Linked DNA regions of Bacillus pumilus. The protein of the gene in region 2 interacts with the protein of the main gene of each other region in a pairwise test. Links are inferred from orthologs where the notes say so. Each region holds a gene or a part of one and is shown on either strand. Other genes may lie near its edges.

Region 1 (2,864 bases), 1.5 Mb from region 2 along the record:
GATCGGCTCTGCCCCCATCACTTTTGTCCAATGCTTCCAGTCGTTGTTTTCAACGACAAGTGCAATAGGAGAACCTAATGTTTTCCCGTGACGAACACCACTTAACACTTTCGCTTGGTCTTTTTCAATCTGCATTCTTCTGCCGCGGCCGTGACCTTTTTGTCTTCTAGCCAATTCATAGTTGATGTCATCCTGCTCTATGTAAAGTCCCGCTGGAACGCCTTCAATAATTGTGGTCAATTGTGGACCATGTGATTCACCTGCTGTTAAGTATCTCATGACTCGATCTCCCTTCATCGCATTAACGCTTTTAAGTAAAACTATGATAACACACTTACTACTAAAAAGTCAGCTACAACCCCTTCTTTTGATAAAAGAAAGTATCAGCTGATGTGAGTCCAAACTTTTCTGGATGAAAAATTTGTTCAGTTGAACCAACAAATAATACGCCATTTGGTTTTAAACTGCTGCTCATTTTCCTGTAAATCTCTTCTTTTGCCTCTTCTGTAAAGTAGATAAGGACATTTCGGCACACGATAAGATCAAGCTGTTTTTCATAAGGATCTGCTAAAAGGTTGTGTTTTTTAAATTGAATGTGCTTTCGCACCTCATCCTTCACAGTGTAAAATGAAGAATCTTCTTTTGTGAAATATTTTTGCTTGATTTGATCTGGTACCTCTTGCAGTGATCGTTCATGATATTTTCCTTTTTGAGCTGATTGCAGCACTTTATCATCAATATCAGTTGCAATAATTTGGAAGTCTTTCACAAGCGGATGGCTTGATAGCAGCATTGAGAGTGTATACGGCTCCTCTCCTGTCGAACATGCTGCACTCCATATTTTTAGGGTCCCGCTGTTTTTCAAAAGCAGCGGAAGAATTTTTTGATCAAGCACTTCCCAGCGCTGATAGTTTCGGTAAAATTCTGACACATTGATCGTCATTCGATCCATCGTCTCATCTAATAGTGCTCTATCCTTTTCAAGGGCAGCCGCGAACGCTTCAAAATCTCTATATCCTTTTTTATCATAAAGTGACGTTAATCTTCGTTTCATTTGTGCTTCTTTATATAAATTCAGATCCACCCCGGTTAGTTTTTTCCATTTTCCGACAAATACTTGATATTGATCCATCAAAGTCCTCTCCTGTCTCATCTATCTTTGTCCTAGTATAGCTGTTTTTATCGAAAATTTGTATCTTCTCATGCGAAATTTCGTATAGAAATATTCATATAAAAAAGCCAAGGTGCTCATTTGATGAACACCTTGGCTTGAATTTTAATAAATCCAGCTTGAGATGGTTTGATCCCAGTTTGTGAGTTCTTCTTGTTTGAAGAATAAGTTGATTTCTCTTTCAGCACTTTCTGGTGAGTCTGAGCCATGGATAATGTTTTTTCCAACCGTCAATCCATAGTCTCCTCTTATTGTGCCCGGGAGCGCTTCCTTCGGGTTTGTTTTGCCGATAATCTGTCTTGTGACATCTACTACCTGCTCACCTTGCCATACCATTGCAAATACTGGTCCTGACGTAATAAAGTCAACCAATTCCCCGAAGAATGGTTTTTCTTTATGCTCTCCGTAATGTGTTTCTGCTACTTCTTTTGGAATGCTCATTAGCTTTGCACCAACAAGCTGAAGCCCTTTTTTTTCGAATCTTGACACAATTTCACCGATTAATTGTCTTTCCACACCATCAGGTTTGACCATAAGAAATGTTTTGTCCATATACGTTCTCCACCCCGTCGTTTATGTATGTATAGGCTTACATTGTTACAAAGTGATCGTATCATTTTTTTATATAATAATCAATTTTTGACAAAAAATTTCACAAAAAAACCAATCAACAATATGTTGATTAGAATTTTCGTTTTCCAATATATTTGGCAATGGAAGCGAGTGACGTTTTCGCTCGTCCTCGAGGAAGTTTGTCTAGCTGTTCGAATGCCTTTTTCAAATACATTTCACTCACTCGAATCGAGCGGTCGATCGCATCTGTTTGTTTGAGGTGTTCAATCACAGGTTTTAGCTGGGTTTCCGTTGTTTCACTATTAATCAGCTTTAATTGTCCTTCGAGTGTAGGATTCTTCAGTGCATATAAGACCGGGAGTGTGACATTTCCTTGTAAAAGGTCTCCTCCAACAGGCTTACCAAGCTCTTCTTCAGTTGATGTGAAATCAAGCACATCATCAATGATCTGATAGGACATCCCGACATAGTAGCCAAACCAGTAAAGGGCTTTATGTGTTTTCTCATCTGTACCTGCTGCTATCGCACCTAACTGACAGCTGCCTGCAATGAGCAAGGCTGTTTTTCGTTTGATTCTTCTTAAATATGTACGTAGGTTTTGATCCATATTGTATTTGTCTTTCACTTGCTCGATTTCACCAAGACAGAGCTCGACGACCATCTTTGACAAAATTTCATGCGCCATTGGGTGATTGATCTTTGTCATATACTCAAGAGATCTTGCAAACATATAATCTCCTGTGTACATGGCAATTCGATTGTCCCATTTTGCCTTAATCGTTGGCTTGCCTCTTCTCAGCTCTGCATCATCAATAACATCATCGTGAACGAGCGATGCCATATGAATGAGCTCAAGCGCAACGGCAACATATTTAATTTTATTAATGTCATAGTCGCCAAACATGCCTGAAAGGAGAACAAAAACGGGGCGGATTCGTTTTCCGCCCGCTTGCAGCAAATGAAGACCCGCTTCACTTAATAATGCATAATCAGAGCGAACTGTTTGTTCAAGCTCTTTTTCAATAATATCGATATCATGATTTAAAAAAGAGATCATTGCTTTTAGTTTCATTATTTTCACCCAAATATCGTTTATTCAAAGCTTCTTTCCGATATGTGT
Region 2 (5,650 bases):
CTGATCGGCGCCAACTGACATCATTTTGGCCATGAGCTCGTCATCCCGAGTGCGGATGACATTGGCAATTTGATCTAAAATCCCTTGATCGACCGCTGTCATGCTTTTGGCATTCGTATGCTCTGTGACGGTATCAGAGCGTTCTGGATCGTATGCAAAAACAAAAATATCATCTTTTGCTGAGCGTATTTGTTCAATGGTCTGCTTCGCTTCTTTGCTATTTTCTACTGTGAAATATTCCATCGTGATCACTCCTTTCCATCGAAAATTCCCATTTTCCCGTCACATCAAACCGCCTTTTATATCATGAGAAGAACGTCATTTTATGTTTTAATGGAAAAAGACGAATCTATTAAAGGAGTTAGCTGAATATGAAGATTTCCTTATTAATTGTGACACATAACCGGCTCAGCGCACTGTGTGAGCTGCTTGAATCTATTACGAGACAAACCGTACAGCCTTTTGAAATTGTGGTTGTGAATGATGCAGGAGAGCGCGTCGAGATCATTCAGGAACTCTACCCCGAACTTCCGATCCGCTTGATCCATTTAGATGAGAACGTCCAGCATGTGAATGCTAGAAACGTGGGGGTGCGGGAGCTGACTGGCGATGTCATCATGCTGAGTGACGACGATGATTACTTTACACCTTGTCATATTGAACGTATGAGTAAGGCGCTGGAGGACGCCGATTTTGTCTTTTCTGATGCAGAAATTGTGTCATTTGAAGAAAAAGGCGCGACCCGCTTCCCGGTGTCAAGACGTTTGTTTGCGTATACAGCTGCTATTGAGGATATGCGTGTCTTTTCTACATATGTTCCTTCCGGCAGTATGTATAAACGCTGTATACACGATGAGATTGGCTATTTTGATCCAGCGATGCATCATTATTGGGACTGGGACTTCTTTTTGCGTGTATCACAGCATGCCCGGATCAAACGAGTGCCAGCTGCCAGCGTGATCTATGCGTTTTTTGACGGCGGAGGGAATCAGTCTAGTGATCTTGGTGAGACAAGGAAGAACTACTTAGATGATCTAAGTGAAAAGCATGGGCTGGGTGACCTTCCGACAGCGAACTTTGCTGTCTTATTAGAAGAACCAGCAATGAAAAAACGAGAATCAGAGAGTGAGATTGTGTGGGATGGAAAACCGATGATCTCAAGACTAACGCAGCAGACACAAGGAGGAGAACCCCAATGAAGCCATTTTTAAATGATAGCTGGTGGGCTGTGATGAAAAGTGAATTTGAACAGCCATATTATCAGGAATTACGTGAATGGATGAAGGAAGAATATCGCACGCAGATCGTTTTTCCGAAACCAGATGACGTTTATCGTGCGCTTCATTTGACGTCATATGAAGCGGTCAAAGTGGTGATTTTGGGACAAGACCCTTATCATGGTCCAGGTCAGGCACATGGATTAAGCTTTTCTGTTCAGCCTGGTGTGAAGCATCCGCCATCGTTGAGAAATATTTTTCAGGAGCTAAAGGATGATCTTGGCTGTCCTGTTCCAAATCACGGCTCACTTGTGAGCTGGGCAGAGCAAGGTGTGCTGCTCTTAAACACTGTGCTAACCGTGAGAAAGGGCGAGGCGAACTCGCATAAAGGCAAAGGCTGGGAACGTGTGACAGACCGCGTGATTGATGTGCTGAATGAACGTGATCAGCCCGTCGTTTTTGTGCTGTGGGGAAGACATGCTCAAAATAAGAAAGAACGCATTGATCAAAACAAGCATTACATCATTGAGTCACCTCATCCAAGTCCTTTTTCTGCAAGAAACGGCTTTTTTGGCAGTCGTCCGTTTTCAAAGGTAAACGCGTATTTAAAGCAAATGGGGATCGAAGAAATCAACTGGTGTATCCAAGATATTGAGTAAAAAGAGGACGAGGGGAGAGACCCTTCGTCCTGTTTATTTTAAAAATTTACGAACCAAGTCGAGTCCGTTTTTCGCATTTGGATAACGGAAGGAAAAATCGAAGCGATTGGTTTGGCGCAGGACGCTTTTTTCATGCGTAAACGTAAAGAAGCTTTCTTTCCCGTGATATCGTCCCATGCCGCTTTCACCCACGCCTCCGAATGGCAGGTAAGGAGTAGCGACATGCATGAGCGTGTCATTGATACATCCTCCGCCAAATGAGAGATGGTCTAGAATATAGGCTTCTGTTTCTTTACTTGTTGTAAATAAGTAAAGCGCAAGCGGCTTCGGTCTTGTTTTGATCATATGAGCTGCCTCGTGCAGAGAATCGAAGGTCATGACAGGCAGAATCGGTCCGAAAATTTCCTCCTGCATGACAGGATCTTCCCATGTGATGTGGTCTAATATGGTTGGTGCAATTTTGAGCTCGTTTTCGTTGCGCTGTCCACCTGTAACGATCGTTCCATTTGAGAGAAATTGTGAGAGCCTGTCAAAATGACGCTGGCTGACATTTTTCCCAAAGTGCGGATGTGTTTCCGGTTGTTCGCCATAAAAGTCACGGATACAGGCTGTCATTTCCCGCAAAAGATCGTCTTTAATGGATTCATGAACAAGCAAATAGTCTGGTGCAATACACGTTTGGCCAGCATTGGTAAATTTGCCGAACGTGATTCGCTTTGCCGCTAATTTGATATCTGCATCAGGCGTGACGATGCAAGGGCTTTTTCCGCCAAGCTCAAGTGTGACAGGGGTCAAATGCTTTGCGGCGGCTTCCATGACGACTTTGCCAACTGCCACACTTCCTGTAAAGAAGATATAATCAAAGGGCAGTTTCAACAGCTCTGTACTCACATCTACACCGCCTTCTACGACAGCTACATGGTCTTCTTGAAATACAGGTTCGACCATTGCACTGATTACTTCTGAAACTTGCGGCGTCAGCTCAGACGGTTTTAAAATAACGGCATTACCCGCAGCAATGGCACCAACTAATGGAGAAAGGGCCAATTGGAAAGGATAGTTCCAAGGGGCAATGATGAGCACATTGCCATAAGGTTCCTTCATAATCATGCTTTTCGACCCGATATGAGTGAGGGGCGTTTTCACGCGTGTTGGCTTTGCCCATTTGTGGAGGTGCTTGATGGTATGATTGATTTCCTCATACACCATCCCGATCTCTGTTGTGTAGGCCTCCTGTTCGGATTTATGTAAATCATGGGCCAAGGCTTGTAAAATATCCTTCTCATGCTGTTTGATGGCTGCTTTTAAGTCTTTAAGAAGACGGATGCGTTCTTCCACCGGCGGCTTTTGAAAGACTTTTTGTTTCTGAAAAAGAGTAGTGAGTTTGTCCATTATTCAATCCTTTCATAAACGATGTTGTTTCCTTTATTATGTGTGAAGGGCTATGTCGGGTCAAATAAGAGAGGCGGGAGCAGACTGCTTTGAAAAAATGAACCCATTTCGTTTGTTCATTTGGTAAAATAATGTTGAAAAGAGACTTTTTTAGATTGGAGGGTCTACCCTTGAATATTCATATATCAAGCCTGCTTCAAAAAATGGAGGAAGCGGTTCAAAAGGCGAAACAAAGTGAAAATGATGAAGAGGTGAAACGCCAAGTGGCGGCGATTTCTTCACTATGTGATGTCATTCTCGATGCACCATCACAGGTGCAAATGCCGCAAACGCCGGTTATCTCGCCACCTTCTTCGATACAGACACCGCCCGCGCCGCCCGTATCCTCAGATCAAGCCATGCTTGAGAAACTGATGGGTGCGAGTGGTGCGAAGAAATTTCAGCATCAAGAAGAGGTGCAAAAAGAGAAGGATGGGAACGGCGACTCTATCTTTGATTTTTAATGGTCTTGTCACGATAAAGGGAAGGTGATCGGTTTGAAACTATTTTTGGGCGCCATTCAGTGGATGGCATTTTTTATCGCAGCTTCTATTGCTGTACCAATTGCGATTGCACAAGCATTTGAATTGAACCAAGTGCAGTCAGCGGAGCTGATTCAAAGTACATTCTTTTCACTTGGTCTTGTGGCGATGGTTCAGTGTTTATGCGGCCATATGCTGCCAATCAATGAAAGTCCAGCGGGGCTTTGGTGGGGTGTGTATACCCTTTATGCAGGTATGACAGGAACCATCTTTGCGACGTATCCTGAAACTCTGCAAGCACTACAAGGGGCTTTAATTTTTAGTGCCGCTTTCTTTTTTATTTTTAGTTTATTTAAAATCATTAATTGGCTCGCGTCTTTATTTACGCCAGTCGTCACAGGCATTTACTTGCTATTATTAGTTGTCCAGTTAAGTCAGCCGATCATGAAAGGGCTGATGGGCATCGGCTATAGGGGAAATCAGGTGGATGGGCTTGTCTTTTGCTTATCAATCTTCATTATTATCCTGACCTTCATGATCAGCCGCTCAAAATGGCATTACTTAAGACAGTTTTCTGTGTTGTTTGCCCTTGCAGGAGGCTGGTTGTTATTCGCTTTACTCGGGTTGGCAAAGCCGGTTCGAATTCCAGAAAAAATCATCGAGTTTCCGAAGCTTTTCCCATTCGGCATGCCAGTCTTTGACAGTGGATTGCTTGTCACGTCCTTTTTCATTACCATATTACTCATTGTGAACATGCTGGCAAGTATTCGAATTGTGGAAAGTTCAGTGAAGGCATTTGGTGAACTGCGTGAGCGGAAGAGAGCTCGTCCGGCTGGTTTTGTCGCAGCATTTGGTCACTTACTGAGCGGATTGATCGGAGCGATTGCGCCTGTACCTATTTCCGGGGCAGCAGGATTTATCCAGACAACGAAAATTCCATCGAGAAAGCCATTTTTCATAGGAAGTCTGCTCATTGTACTCATTAGTTTATTCCCGCTGCTCATGAGCTTTTTCTCCGCATTGCCATCACCTGTGGGGCTTGCTGTAAACTTTGTGGTGTTCTCCTCGATGATTGGAATTGCGATGTCTGAGTTTGATCAGTATGAGAAAGAAGAAATTCCGCGGATTCGCTTTGTCCTAGGGATTGCCGTTTTAGCAGGTGTAGGGGCGATGTTTGTACCGCAGGAAGCCTTGAAAGGCATGCATCCTGTGCTCATTTCATTATTAAGCAATGGACTTGTTCTAGGTACACTCATTGCGATCGCGGTCGATCAAGTTCTGTTACGAAAGAAAAAGAAATCCGACAATCTCGTGTCAACGTAAAGGGAAAGTTGAATATCGTCTGTCACCCGCGCTATGATAAATATAATTGACGAGATAAGGAGAATGACGAATGAAACTATTTTTCATTTTAGGTGCGATTAATGCGATGCTAGCTGTTGGACTCGGAGCCTTCGGTGCGCACGGTCTTGAAGGGAAAATCCCTGAAAAGTATATAGAGATTTGGAACAAAGGGGTTCAATATCAGATGTTCCATGCGATTGGACTATTTATTGTCGCCTTTCTTGCAGATAAGCTGTCAGGTGTTTCTCTAGTCCCAACCGCTGGCTGGGTGATGCTTGCAGGTATCCTTTTCTTCTCAGGAAGCCTTTATGTCCTAGCATTGACTCAGGTGAAGATTCTAGGTGCCATTACCCCAATTGGCGGAGTGGCGTTTATTGCTTCTTGGATCATGCTTGTCATTGCAGCAGCAAAAAATTTATAAGCTAAAAAACCGATGCTCTGAGAGGGGCATCGGTTTTTTTCTTAATTCCAGTAAGGGACGTAGTTTGGCGGTGCTTGATAATAAGGGATGTAGTGA

Evidence for each region.
Region 1: the proteins of CKW02_RS18620 (region 2) and ndk interact in binary tests that used the Escherichia coli proteins (3 or more experiments, as listed by UniProt). The link is inferred for Bacillus pumilus from one-to-one orthologs.

What each region holds. Positions count from the first base shown.
Region 1 is NZ_LT906438.1:2,052,104-2,054,967, forward strand. It holds ndk (nucleoside-diphosphate kinase), read right to left. Parts: upstream 1,724-2,864; coding sequence 1,277-1,723; downstream 1-1,276. Other genes in the region: aroC (chorismate synthase), read right to left, coding at 1-279; CKW02_RS10375 (CheR family methyltransferase), read right to left, coding at 353-1,132; hepT (heptaprenyl diphosphate synthase component II), read right to left, coding at 1,854-2,816; CKW02_RS10390 (demethylmenaquinone methyltransferase), read right to left, coding at 2,841-2,864. UniProt on the Escherichia coli protein: Major role in the synthesis of nucleoside triphosphates other than ATP. The ATP gamma phosphate is transferred to the NDP beta phosphate via a ping-pong mechanism, using a phosphorylated active-site intermediate.
Region 2 is NZ_LT906438.1:3,552,489-3,558,138, reverse strand. The notes cover bases 61-3,035. They hold CKW02_RS18620 (uracil-DNA glycosylase), read left to right. Parts: upstream 61-1,195; coding sequence 1,196-1,876; downstream 1,877-3,035. Other genes in these bases: CKW02_RS18615 (aldehyde dehydrogenase), read right to left, coding at 1,910-3,035; CKW02_RS18625 (glycosyltransferase family 2 protein), read left to right, coding at 372-1,199; CKW02_RS18630 (YflT domain-containing protein), read right to left, coding at 61-243. Also shown: more of CKW02_RS18630, read right to left, coding at 1-60; more of CKW02_RS18615, read right to left, coding at 3,036-3,268; CKW02_RS18610 (YwdI family protein), read left to right, coding at 3,439-3,771; CKW02_RS18605 (purine/pyrimidine permease), read left to right, coding at 3,805-5,112; CKW02_RS18600 (DUF423 domain-containing protein), read left to right, coding at 5,183-5,554; CKW02_RS18595 (cupin domain-containing protein), read right to left, coding at 5,596-5,650. UniProt on the Escherichia coli protein: Excises uracil residues from the DNA which can arise as a result of misincorporation of dUMP residues by DNA polymerase or due to deamination of cytosine.